Regions from separate parts of the Streptomyces sp. NBC_00252 genome, predicted to be linked through region 3. Evidence: riboswitches for the same ligand, from Rfam matches in the RefSeq annotation. Region 3 holds a riboswitch; each other region holds the start of a gene.
The links. Region 3 has a riboswitch for cyclic di-AMP ahead of OHT77_RS11895 (M23 family metallopeptidase). Riboswitches for the same ligand answer to the same signal wherever they lie in the genome.

Region 1 (4,252 bases), 3.2 Mb from region 3:
GACACGGTCATCCGGCTCGTCGAACACCTCCCGCCGGACCGCGTACGCGGCCTCATCGGCCCCTGGTCGCACCAGTACCCGGACCGCGGCCTCCCGCCCGGCCCCGCGATCGGCTTCCTCCAGGAGACCCTCCGCTGGTGGGACCACTGGTTGAAGGACAAGGACACCGGCGTCCTGACCGACCCCCTCCTCCGGGCCTACGTCAGCGACTCGCATCCCCCGGCCACGGTCTACGACACCCTCCCGGGCCGCTGGGTCGGCGAGCCCGCGTGGCCCTCGCCGCACGTGAAGACGACGACGTACGGCCTCCGGGGCGCCCCCGTGGTCGTCCGCTCCCCCATGCACACCGGGGTGGACGCGGGCCGGTTCTTCCCCTTCGGGAACGACGCCGACCTGCCGCCGGACCAGCGGGACGAGGACGCGCGGTCGGCGTGCTTCGAGTTCGAGGTGCCGGCCGAGACGTGGGTGCTGGGGCGACCGAGGGTACGGCTGCGGCTGACCTGCGAGGTGCCGCGCGGGCAGGTGATCGCCCGGCTCTGCGACGTCGCCCCCGACGGCTCCTCGACCCTGGTCACCCGGGGCGTGCTCAACCTGTCGGCGCGGCACGGGCGGGACCGGGCGGTGCCGTGGACGCCGGGGACCACCGAGGACGTCACCTTCGAGCTGAACGGCATCGGGCACGCGTTCCCGCCCGGGCACCGCATCCGGCTCGCGGTGTCGTCGGCGTACTGGCCGTGGATCTGGCCGCAGCCGGAGTCCGCGGCGGGCTTCACCCTGGACCCCGAGGGCAGCGCGCTCGAACTCCCGGTGCGGGAGCAGGAGTTGACGGACGACATCCACTTCGACGAACCCGAGGAGGCCGAGCCGCTCGGGGTCAACTACCCGGCCACGCTGGACGAACCGCGGCCCGAGCGACTGATCGTGCGGGATGTGGCGAAGGGCGAGTGGCGGCTCGAGGTCGACCCCCGGTACGGCGGCACGCGGGTGTATCCCGACGGGCTGGAGTTCACCGAGGACGCGCTGGAGACGTACACGATCGACGAGTCCGATCCGCTGTCCGCGCGCACCCTCTCGGAATGGTCGATCCGGCTGCACCGGCCGGAGCTCGGCTGGGACACGAGCGTGCGGACCCGGTCGGAGATCACCTGCGACGAAACGGACTTTCTTACCTCAAATGAGGTCATCTGCACCGAGGGTGGAGAAGTGATCTTCCATCGCACCTGGGAGAAAAGGATTCCGAGAACTGCCAGTTGAGGTTGAATGCCCGATTTGCCGTTCTTAATCCTCTCGTGAGTTGGGTCACGCGTTTCTGTGCGCGACCTGTGTCCCGGTCTGCCCGCGTTTCCCCTTGCGGCGATTGACAGTTGACCCTTGGCTCCTGCAAAGGATCAAGCGCCCCATACGCCTCAGACCAAGGTCAATAGGGGTTAGGTGTGATTCCGCCACTTGTTCCGGACATGTGCTCTCGCATAGTTTCCCGGCCTGTCGAGCGGAACGCCGAATCCTGCCGCCGCCCGGCATCCCAGTCACGAACTTCTCGCACGGCAGGAGCGGGGGAACCAGGTAAGTCGCCGGACCGGTCATCGCGACCGGGACGGCTAGGGGTTAAGTCACGTCCGCAAGGGCGCGGCCGGGCACCTCCCAGCCCGAACCCGACAGCTCACCTCGCAGGCGACGGAGAGGAACCTCGTCATGCCTGCAACCGCTCAGTCCCGCCGTGCCCGCCTCGTCCGCCGTGCCGTCATCGCCGGCACCGGTGCGGCGATCCTGGCCCTGCCCGTCGTCGGTGCGACCACCGCGTCCGCGGCCACCACGTCGACCACCGCCGCCTCCACCACGCTCGCCGGGTACCCCAACACCCTTGACGGGTGGATCCGGGAGTCGCTCGCGATCATGGCGCAGAAGGGGATTCCGGGTACGTACAACGGGATCTACCGGAACGTGATCCGTGAGTCGTCCGGCAACCAGTACGCGATCAACAACTGGGACTCCAACGCGGCGGCCGGTACGCCGTCGAAGGGGCTGCTCCAGGTGATCGACCCGACGTTCAACGCGTATCACGTGGCCGGGACTTCGTTCGACCCGTACGACCCGGTCGCGAACATCACCGCTGCCTGCAACTACGCGGCGGCCGTGTACGGGTCCATCGACAACGTGTACGGCGCTTACTAGAAAACAGCCGCAAAGAGAAACAGCCCCGCGCCCCTGAATGTGCCCCTGCGGGGCCATTCAGGGCTCAGCCGAGCAGTCTCTCCAGCACCACCGCGATGCCGTCGTCCTCGTTCGAGGACGTCACCTCGTCCGCCACCGCCTTGAGTTCGGGGTGGGCGTTGGCCATCGCCACCCCGTGCGCCGCCCAGTCGAACATCGGGATGTCGTTCGGCATGTCGCCGAAGGCGATGGTGTCGGAGGGGGTCAGGCCCAAGTGGCGGGCGGCCAGGGCCAGTCCCGTCGCCTTGGTGATGCCGAGTGGCTGGAGTTCGACGGTGCCGGGGCCCGACATGGTGACCGAGGCCAGCGAACCGACCACCGAGCGGGCCGTGGCCGCCAACTCGTCGTCCGCCAGGTCCGGGTGACGGAGCAACACCTTGCTGATGGGCTCGCACCAGAGGTCGTCCCGCCGGCCCACCCGCACCGAGGGAAGCGTGGGGTGCGGCATCAGGTAGCCGGGCTCGATGAGCGTGAGGCCGTCGACACCGTCCTGGTCGACCGCCGCGTACACCTGGCCCACTTCCGCCTCGATCTTCCCGAGCGCCGTCTCCGCCAACTCCCGGTCCAGGGTGACCGACCAGAGCAGACGGTCCGCGCCGGCGTCGTACAACTGCGCGCCCTGTCCGCACACCGCGAGCCCCTTGGAGCCGAGGTCGTCCAGCAGGGGCCGCACCCTCGGCGCGGGCCTGCCGGTGACGACGAGATGCCGGGCACCGGCCGCCGCCACCCGCGCGAGCACGGCGAGGGACCGGTCGGAGAGCGTGTCGTCACCGCGCAGCAGCGTCCCGTCCAGGTCGGTGGCGATCAGTGCATATGCGAGGGGTGCGGCCATGATCAGAGAATACGGATGGAAAGCCCCCCCGACTCGACACGAACCGGACGGCTCCTGCCTTCACATGCGTTGACCCGAGTTCCGGTTGGTTTGACAATTACGGCCGTTATGCCGACTCCCGTACCACCAGTTCCGTAGGCAGAATCACGCCGGCCGTGTCCTCGCCGGCGATCTGAGCCAGGAGCATGCGGACCATTTCGGCGCTGATGCGGTCGTAGGGCTGGCGCATGGTGGTGAGGGCCGGGGTGATGGAGGTGGCCGCGGCCGAGTCGTCGAAGCCTCCGACAGCGATGTCATCCGGGACCGAACGGCCCGATTTCTGGAGGGTGTTGACCACTCCGAGGGCCATCAGGTCCGAGGCCACGAAGACCGCGTCTATGTCCGGGGCCTGGGCGAGGAGGCGCCGTGCCGCTTCCTCGCCGCCCGTGCGGCGGTAGTCGCCCTCGACCACGAGGGTCGGGTCGTGCGGGAGGCCTGCCTCGGTGAGGACGTCCCTGTAACCCGCCAGGCGGTCGGGGCCGCCGGGGGCGTCCAGTGGGCCGGTGACCATGGCGATGCGACGGCGGCCTCGGGCGATGAGGTGGCGGACCATTTCCTGGGCGCCGTCGCGGTCGGCCGCTGCCACGTAGCTGTACTTGGAGGCCGTGCCGAGGGGTTTGCCGCAGGCCACCAACGGGATGCCCGCGGACCGGAGTTCGGCCGCCACCGGGTCGCCGCTGTGGTTGGAGACGAGGAGGACGCCGTCGACGTGGCCCGAGGTGATGTACCGCGTGAGGCGGCGGCGGTCGTCCTTCGACGACGCCAGCATCAGGAGCAGCGGGATGTCGTGGCGAGCCAGGTGTTCGGTGCAACCCCGCAGCAGGACATTGAAGTTGGGGTCCTCGAAGAACTTCTCCTGCGGCTCGGTGAGGAGGAACGCCACCGAGTCCGAGCGGCCGGTGCTCAGGGAGCGGGCGTGCCGGTTGACGACGTAGCCCGTCTTCCTGATCGCCGTCTCCACCGCGGTGCGGGCGGCCGGTGAGACGTAGTGGCCGCCGTTCAGGAACCGGGAGACCGTGCCCCGGGAGACCCCTGCCTCCCGGGCCACGTCGTGGATGGTGGGCGGCTTGCGGCGGCCGTTCGGACTGGTGGTCATGGTCCTCGTTCTGCCCGTTCGGGTGCGGTGGGGGGAGATACGGCTCAGCGCTGACACCTCGGGACGCACACCTC
Region 2 (4,252 bases), 1.6 Mb from region 3:
GATGACCTTCCAGCCGGCCCAGTCGTCCTCGTACAGCGGGTCCTCGATGGAGACGAGCGGGTACGCGGAGACGAGCTCCTCGTAGTACTCGGTCATCTCGGCGGCCGAGCGGGACTTGCCCTCGAACTCGTACTTGCCGTCCTTGTAGAACTCGGACGCGGCGACGTCGAGCGCGAGCCCGATCTGCTCGCCGGGGATGTAACCGGCCTGCTTGATGGCCTCGATGATGAGGTCGAGGGCGGCGCGGTTGGACTCCAGGTTCGGGGCGAAGCCGCCCTCGTCGCCGAGGCCGGTGGACAGGCCCTTGGTCTTCAGCACCTTCTTGAGGGTGTGGTAGACCTCGGCGCCCCAGCGCAGCGCCTCGGAGAAGGACTCCGCGCCGATCGGGGCGATCATGAACTCCTGGATGTCCACGTTGGAGTCGGCGTGCGAGCCGCCGTTCAGGATGTTCATCATCGGAACGGGCAGCAGGTGCGCGTTCGGACCGCCGAGGTAGCGGAAGAGGGGGAGGTCGCTGGCCTCGGACGCGGCGTGCGCGACGGCGAGGGAGACGCCGAGGATGGCGTTGGCGCCGAGCGAGCCCTTGTTGTCGGTGGCGTCCAGGTCGAACATGGCCTGGTCGATCAGGCGCTGCTCGGTGGCGTCGTAGCCGACGAGCTCCGGGCCGATCTGCTCGATGACGGCGAGGACGGCCTTCTCGACACCCTTGCCGCCGTAGCGGTTGGGGTCACCGTCACGCAGCTCGATGGCTTCGAAGGCACCCGTGGAGGCGCCGGACGGAACGGCGGCACGACCCGTGCTGCCGTCGTCGAGGCCGACCTCGACCTCGACCGTGGGGTTGCCTCGGGAGTCCAGGATTTCCCGGGCTACGACGACGTCGATGGACGGCACGAGCATCTCCTTCTTGGGATCTGACGCGGCTACGGCAGCACCGCAGCGGCTCTGCGAGACGAGCCTAACCGGCTCAGGGCGATTGGCCATCCGGTCGGCCGCCTGATGGACAGAACCGAGAGTAAATTGTTTCCGAACGGAACAAAAAGTCCCGGCAAGCGGCGGGCATGCCGACGGGGGCGGCGGGCCCGGGACGCAAAAAGCCCCGCCCCGGTGCGTACGGGGGAACACGCACCGGAGCGGGGAGCCCGTGGGGGACGGGGGTGACCCTCACGGGGTCTTCATGATGGACACCGCGGATATGAGGGGGCTGTGGTTCAGCTACGAGCCGCGTAGGTCACTTCAGGTGGAGCTGCTGGCCCGGGAAGATGAAGTCGGCGTCGTCGATGATGTCCTTGTTCAGCTTGAACAGCTGCTGCCAGCCGCCCTTCACCTTGTGCTTCTCGGCGATGGAGCTGAGGCTGTCGCCCTTGACGACCTTGTACTCGCCGTCACCCTTCTTGACCTTCTTGCCGGTCGGGGTGGTGACGGTCTTCTTCGCGGCCGGACGCTCGGCGGAGCGGGAGGCGGTGGTGTCGCTGCTGGAGCGCTCGCTGGTGGAGCTGCTGCTCGAGGAGCTGCCGCTGTTGGAGCCGCTGGAGCTGGAGGAGCTGCCGCCGGAGTAGGCGGCGCCCGACAGGCCGGTGCCGCAGGTGGGCCAGGCGCCCTTGCCCTGGGCGGCGAGGACCTTCTCGCCGATGGCTATCTGCTGGGACTTGGAGGCCTGGTTCGCGGTGGAGGCGTAGGCGGTGCCGCCGTACGCGGCCCAGGTGGAGGCGGAGAACTGGAGACCGCCGTAGTAACCGTTGCCGGTGTTGATGGACCAGTTGCCGCCGGACTCGCAGCTGGCGACGGCGTCCCACTCGGAGGCGGTCGCGGCGGAGGCATTGCCCGTCGCCATGAGCGGGGCGGCGATGGCGACACCGGTGACGCCGGCGAGCGTGGCGACGCGGGTGGCCTTGGACGGGCGGCGGTGCTTGCCCTTGCCGGAAAGCAGCATGGAAGATCCCCTCACCGACGCCTGCGAGGTGAGCTGTCGGGTTCGGGCCGTGTGAGTTGCCCGGCCGCGCACCTCTCGGCGCACGACTTCACCCCGAGCCGCACCCGGCATCAACTGCCGGGCCCGGCACTTACCTTGGGTCCCCCGCTCCTGCCTACGGCGCTTTACGCGACGACTGTTCCCGGAGGCCGCTGGCAGGACTCGGCGTTGCGGCAACCGGATGCTCGTGGTGACGAGCGGCCTTGACCGTAGACAGAGAATCCGTGGGAATTCAAAGACGATCAGGGCTTCTGAGACTCATCCCACACTTTCACCAAACCGGACATTCAGCGCGAAGCGTGACGTGAACTCCCGCTGTTTTCCTGCTACTTTCCGCCCGTTTCCGTCCCGACGTCCAGCGTCTGACCGGCGGCGATCCGGGTCGGATCGGCGCCTATCACCTTTTTGTTCTCGGCGTAGAGCGCACGCCATCCGCCGTCGAAGCCAAGGGAGTCGGCGATGGACGCGAGGGAGTCGCCGGCGCGGACGGTGTACGTCTGCGGTGTCACGCTCTCCTCGGCACTCGCCCCGCGATGCTTCCCGACACTCTGCTGCTCGGTCCCACCGCTCACACCGCCGCTCTCACCCGCGCCGCTCGTGTCATCGAGCGCTCCGGTGTCGACGAGGCTCGATTTACCCGCCGCCTGGGCCGAGTTGTCCGATTCGTCGAGTTTCGGAGAGGCCTCGACCGGGGTGCCACGCTTCGAAGGAGTGGTGGACTTGTCGGACTTGGTGGAGTTGGTCGAGTTGTCCGTCGCGGTGGGCGAGGGGCTCACCGAGGAGTCGGACGAACCGGACGACGATGAATCCGTGGTGCCGGAATCGGACAGGCCGGACGAGGCGGACGTGTCCGAGGAGCCGGAGGAGTCCGAAGAGCCGGAGGAACCGGTGGAGTCCGTCGCACCGGCCGACGGGGAGTCACTCGCGACGCCGGTGTCGACGTCCGTCGAACCCGAGTTCGTGGTGAGGCCGGAGAGCAGCGCGCAGGTGAGCCACGGGGTGGTGCCCTCGGCGTCGAGGATCTTCTCGGCGACGGCTATCTGCTGCGAGCGGCTGGCCAGGTCGGGGCTCGGGGCGTAGTCGAGGCCGCCGTACTTGTCCCAGTCGTCCAGGGACATCTGCAGCCCGCCGTAGTAGGCGTTGCCGCTGTTCTCGCTCCAGGAGCCGCCGCTCTCGCAGTTGGCCACCTTGTCCCAGGTGGTGCCGTCGGCGGCGTTCGCTGAAGCGGCGCCGAGCAGCGGGATCGCGATGGCGGAGCCGGTCACCCCGGCCGCGACGAGCAGAGCCGGAGCCTGACGGGGGCGACGGTGACGACCGTTCCCGGAGAGCATGCGGAGGCCTTTCGCGTGACAGCGGGGGACCGCGCGGCGGAGGGGGGTTGAGGTCGTACGGGTCGCCGCGCTGGTAGGTGAACGTATCCACAGTCGATCACTTGTCACAAGTTAATGCCACGGAGATCACGTGAAGATCACAGAGTTGAAGAAGTGTCACTTTCGGGTTTAGGGGGCGGGGTGACGGGTTCAGGGGGGTGGATTCGCGGGGTGGGGTGTGTGGGTGGGGAGGTGGGGTTGGTGGGGCGGGGTGGCTGGCTGGGAGGGCGAGTTGGAGGGGCCGGATGACTGGGTGGGGAGGGCGAGTTGGCGGGGCGGGGTCGCTGGGTGGGGGGGCGGGTTGAGGGGGCGGGACGACTTGTTGGTGGGCCGGGTTCGGGGGTGGGCCGGTTGGTGGGTCGGGTTCACGGGTGGGCTGGGTTCGGGGGCGGGTCGCGGGGTCTGACGACCGTCCGTCCGTTCAGCGGCGTTCCGGGGTGAACTCCACTGGCAGGGTGCGCAGTCCGCGCATGATGAGCCCGCCGCGCCAGCGCAAGTCGGCCGGGTTTCCGGCGAGTTGGAGGTCGGGGAGGCGGGTGAGGAGGGTGGCCAGCGCGGTCTGGCCCTCCAGGCGGGCGAGCGGGGCGCCGAGGCAGTAATGGATCCCGTGGCCGTAACCGAGGTGTTGATTGTCACGCCGTCCGAGGTCGAGGACGTCCGGGTCGGCGAACCGCTCCGGATCACGGTCCGCGGCGGCGAGCACGACCAGCACGGGGTCGCCGGCCGCGATGTCCTTCCCGCCGAGGGTGAGGGGCTGCGTGGCGAACCGCCAGGTGGCCAGCTCCACCGGGCCGTCGTAGCGCAGGAGTTCCTCCACGCCGGTCTCGAGAAGGCCGTGCTCCCCCGCGGCCAGGGACTTCTCCAGGCGGGCGCGCTGCTCGGGGTGGGTGAGGAGGGCGTACGTGCCGTTGCC
Region 3 (4,252 bases):
AAGCACTCCGCCGAGGAGTTCGCCGCCGAGCTGGAGCGCTCCGGCGCCACGCTGGACGCGCATGCCGACCACCCCGGGCTGCGCCTCAGCCTGGAGGTCCCGGCCTCGCGCCTGGCCAGGGGGCTCGGCCTGCTCTCCGACGCGCTGCGGGCGCCCGCCTTCGCGGACAGCGAGATCGAGCGGCTGGTCCGCAACCGCCTCGACGAGATCCCGCACGAGACGGCCAACCCCTCGCGCCGCGCCGCCAAGGAGCTCTCCAAGGAGCTGTTCCCGGCGACCTCGCGCATGTCGCGTCCGCGCCAGGGCACCGAGGAGACCGTCGAGAAGATCGACTCGGCGTCCGTACGCGCCTTCTACGAGCGGCACGTCCGCCCCGCGACGGCCACCGCCGTGGTCGTCGGCGACCTCACCGGCATCGACCTGGACGCGTTGCTCGCGGACACCCTGGGTTCGTGGACGGGCTCCGCCGCGCAGCCGCGCCCCGTGCCGGCGGTCACCGCCGACGACACCGGGCGCGTCGTGATCGTGCACCGTCCCGGCGCCGTCCAGACGCAGCTGCTCATCGGCCGTGTCGGAGCCGACCGGCACGACCGCGTGTGGCCGGCCCAGGTGCTCGGCACGTACTGCCTCGGCGGCACCCTCACCTCCCGCCTGGACCGCGTCCTGCGCGAGGAGAAGGGCTACACCTACGGTGTGCGGGCGTTCGGCCAGGTGCTGCGTTCGGCACCCGACGGCACGGGCGCCGCGATGCTCGCCATCAGCGGCTCCGTGGACACCCCGAACACCGGTCCCGCGCTGGACGACCTGTGGACGGTCCTGCGCAAGCTCGCCGAGGGCGGCCTCACCGACGCCGAGCGCGACGTCGCCGTGCAGAACCTCGTCGGGGTGGCGCCGCTCAAGTACGAGACCGCCGCGGCCGTCGCGAGCACGCTGGCCGACCAGGTCGAGCAGCACCTGCCCGACGACTACCAGGCGACGCTGTACCAACAGCTCGCCGCGACCGGCACGGTGGAGGCCACCGCGGCGGTCGTGAACGCCTTCCCGGTGGACCGTCTGGTGACGGTCCTGGTCGGCGACGCGGAGCAGATCAAGGCGCCCGTGGAGGCGCTCGGCATCGGCGAAGTGACCGTCGTACCGGCCGAGTAGACGACCCGTAGCGGGCCGACGGGCGGCACGCGCGCGTGGGGGCCCTGGTGACGGAAGAGTCACCAGGGCCCCCTATTGTCCGAATTGGGGGAGAGGTTGCCTGTCTGCCCTGTGGCGTGCGCAACAAAAACCGTGATCCGTTTGGGGATTGAAAGTGGCCCCCCTTAGCGTCGGTCCGGCTGTCCGTCAGGCACCGCGCCGCACTCGCGGCACCGGACAGTCATCGCCGAGTCCCCGTACGGCGCGAGCCAGGGGAGCCGGGGACCCATGTCCCTGGGGTGAATCGGACGCCCGTCGAGGGAGTCCGTAGGAGACCTTCCTGCTCCGAACCCGTCAGCTAACCCGGTAGGCGAGAAGGAAGGAAAGGACCAGCCACTCCATGGCGTTCACCCGCGCCACCGGGAAGCACCGTCGCCCGAGCCGGACCCACCGCACCACCGTTCGTGTCGCGAGTGTCGCGGCCCTCACCACCACCGGCGTCGTCGGCACCCTCGCGAGCGCCCCGGCGTTCGCCGCGGAGCCCGCCCCCGAACAGACCGGTCTCACCCCCGTCATCGCCATGGGCGACGCCGTCGCCGAGCAGATCGACGCCCAGGCCGTCGCCCAGCAGCAGGCCGCAGACGAGGCGCTGGCCAAGGAGGTCGCCCGCGCCAAGGCCGCCGCACTGGCCAAGGCCGAGCGCGAGGCCAAGGTACGCGCCGCCCGCGCCGCCGAGCGCGAGAGGCTCAACACCTTCGTCTCACCGGTCACCGGCTCGTACGTCTCCACCGGCTACAAGACCGGCGGTTCCCTCTGGTCCTCCGGCGCCCACACCGGCATCGACTTCCACGCCTCGACCGGCACCAGCGTCCACGCGGTCGGCTCCGGCACCGTCGTCGACACCGGCTGGGGCGGCTCGTACGGCAATCAAGTGGTGATCAAGATGGCCGACGGCATGTACACCATGTACGGCCACCTGTCGTCCATCGGTGTCTCCGTCGGCCAGAGCGTCACCCCGGGCCAGCAGATCGGCCTCTCCGGGGCGACCGGCAACGTCACCGGACCGCACCTCCACTTCGAGGCCCGCACCACCGCCGAGTACGGCTCGGACGTCGACCCCGTCGCCTACCTCCGCAAGCACGGCGTGAACGTCTGACGACGCGGTACCGCACTTCCCGAAGCCCTGGCCCGCCCAGCCGGGGCTTTCGGCGTTTCCGGAGCCCTCCTGTCCAAAAAATATGCATGGATTCCGGCCCCCCATCGGAAATTCCCGCTCATTGCAATAGAGTCACGGAACACACGTCAATCGTCGACGTTTCACGGGGATTAAGGCGGAGGTCGGACATGCGTATTCCGGCGCACTCGGTATGCACGGCGATCCGGGACGACATCGTCGCCGGTGTCTACGAGCGCGGCAGCCGGCTCACGGAGGAACTCCTCGCGCGCCGGTACGGGGTCTCGCGCGTCCCGGTCCGGGAGGCCCTGCGCACGCTGGAGGCCGAGGGGTTCGTGGTGACCCGGCGGCACGCGGGCGCGTGCGTCGCGGAACCGACCGAGCAGGAGGCCGCCGACCTGCTGGAGATGCGGATGCTGCTGGAGCCGCTCGGTGCCTCACGGGCCGCCCAGCGGCGCACCGAGGCCCACCTCAAGGTGCTGCGCGGCCTCGTCAGGCTGGGCCAGGAGCGCGCCAGACGGGGCAACAGCGAGGATCTGCGCTCCCTGGGCAGCTGGTTCCACGAGACGCTGTCCCAGGCCTCCGGGAGCCCCGCGCTGACCTCGATGCTGACCCAGCTGCGGCACAAGATCGCCTGGATGTACGCGGTGGACGCCCCGGCCAACCCCGTGGAGTCCTGGGCCGAGCACGGCGCCATCGTGGACGCCGTGGCCCGCGGTGACAGCGAGCGCGCCCGGGCGATCACCGCCCTGCACACCGAGCGCGCGGGCACCGCGCACCGGTTGCGCTTTCCGGGCGGGGCGAACGGCGCGAACGGCACGGACCGTGTGAGGACTTCGCAACCTCCCGTAAACATGTCGGGTCTGCGGCATTAACACGGGCACCGTATACAAAGAGGGGCTAATTCGCGGGGGATTATTTATGCTGCCCACAAATGGAATTGCGAAGGGCTCGCCCGGTAATTCGGACGAGCCCTTCGAGGTTGTGGTGCACCGGGTTTTGGGCCAAAAGCACCGCAACCCTCAATTGGGTGGTTCTCAGACGGTCTCGGGGAGTTCCTCGAGGCCTTCCGCGACCAGCTTCGCGAGGCGGTCGAGGGCCGCGTCCGCGCCCTCGGCGTCGGACGCGAGGACGATCTCCTCGCCGCCCTGGGCGCCCAGGCCCAGGACCGCGAGCATGGAGGCCGCGTTGACGGGGTTGCCGTCGGCCTTGGCGATCGTCACGGGGATACCCGAGGCCGTGGTGGCCCGGACGAAGATGGAGGCGGGGCGGGCGTGAAGGCCCTCCGCCCAGCCGACGTTGACGCGGCGCTCAGCCATGTGATGCTGCCCTTCAGAGTCTCAGGGTTGTCTAGACCAGTTTCCCACACGTGAAGCGAGCCCGGACCGGTCCGCCGGACCGTCCGGAACGGGGTGTCGGACCGCGGCCTCGGCCCCACTCCCCGTGCTCTGTTGTTCCCCACAGACTGCCTCGCGCCGTTGTCGGACGCGAGCCGTACGCTGGGGCCCATGCAGACCTCGTCGGACCGGCACGAGTACCCCGCCCACTGGGAAGCCGACGTGGTGCTGCGCGACGGGGGTACCGCGCGCATCAGGCCCATCACCGTCGACGACGCCGATCGCCTGGTCAGCTTCTACGAGCAGGTCTCCGACGAGTCGAAGTACTACCGCTTCTTCGCGCCGTATCCTCGCCTGTCCGCCAAGGACGTCCACCGCTTCACGCACCACGACTTCGTGGACCGGGTGGGACTCGCGGCCACCGTCGGCGGCGAGTTCATCGCCACCGTACGCTATGACCGCATTAGTGCCGACGGGCGAGCGGCCTCCGCCCCGGCCGACGAGGCCGAGGTCGCCTTCCTGGTGCAGGACGCCCACCAGGGAAGGGGCGTCGCGTCCGCCCTCCTGGAGCACATCGCGGCCGTCGCCCGCGAGCGCGGCATCCGCCGCTTCGCCG

Region 1: another riboswitch for cyclic di-AMP. It lies ahead of OHT77_RS26285 (transglycosylase SLT domain-containing protein); the one in region 3 lies ahead of OHT77_RS11895 (M23 family metallopeptidase).
Region 2: another riboswitch for cyclic di-AMP. It lies ahead of OHT77_RS19120 (transglycosylase family protein); the one in region 3 lies ahead of OHT77_RS11895 (M23 family metallopeptidase).

The regions. Positions count from the first base shown of each region.
Region 1 covers NZ_CP108087.1:5,956,507-5,960,758, reverse strand. The annotation lists gene OHT77_RS26290 (CocE/NonD family hydrolase) at 1-1,254, shown strand, start outside; cyclic di-AMP (ydaO/yuaA leader) riboswitch at 1,518-1,689, shown strand; gene OHT77_RS26285 (transglycosylase SLT domain-containing protein) at 1,693-2,172, shown strand; gene OHT77_RS26280 (HAD family hydrolase) at 2,237-3,043, opposite strand; gene OHT77_RS26275 (LacI family DNA-binding transcriptional regulator) at 3,150-4,178, opposite strand; gene OHT77_RS26270 (carbohydrate ABC transporter permease) at 4,251-4,252, opposite strand, start outside.
Region 2 covers NZ_CP108087.1:4,414,674-4,418,925, forward strand. The annotation lists gene eno (phosphopyruvate hydratase) at 1-897, opposite strand, end outside; gene OHT77_RS19120 (transglycosylase family protein) at 1,229-1,930, opposite strand; cyclic di-AMP (ydaO/yuaA leader) riboswitch at 1,934-2,102, opposite strand; gene OHT77_RS19125 (transglycosylase family protein) at 2,296-3,300, opposite strand; gene OHT77_RS19130 (cytochrome P450 family protein) at 3,761-4,252, opposite strand, start outside.
Region 3 covers NZ_CP108087.1:2,792,035-2,796,286, reverse strand. The annotation lists gene OHT77_RS11900 (M16 family metallopeptidase) at 1-1,146, shown strand, start outside; cyclic di-AMP (ydaO/yuaA leader) riboswitch at 1,361-1,512, shown strand; gene OHT77_RS11895 (M23 family metallopeptidase) at 1,526-2,281, shown strand; gene OHT77_RS11890 (GntR family transcriptional regulator) at 2,470-3,174, shown strand; gene OHT77_RS11885 (HPr family phosphocarrier protein) at 3,337-3,618, opposite strand; gene OHT77_RS11880 (bifunctional acetate--CoA ligase family protein/GNAT family N-acetyltransferase) at 3,808-4,252, shown strand, end outside.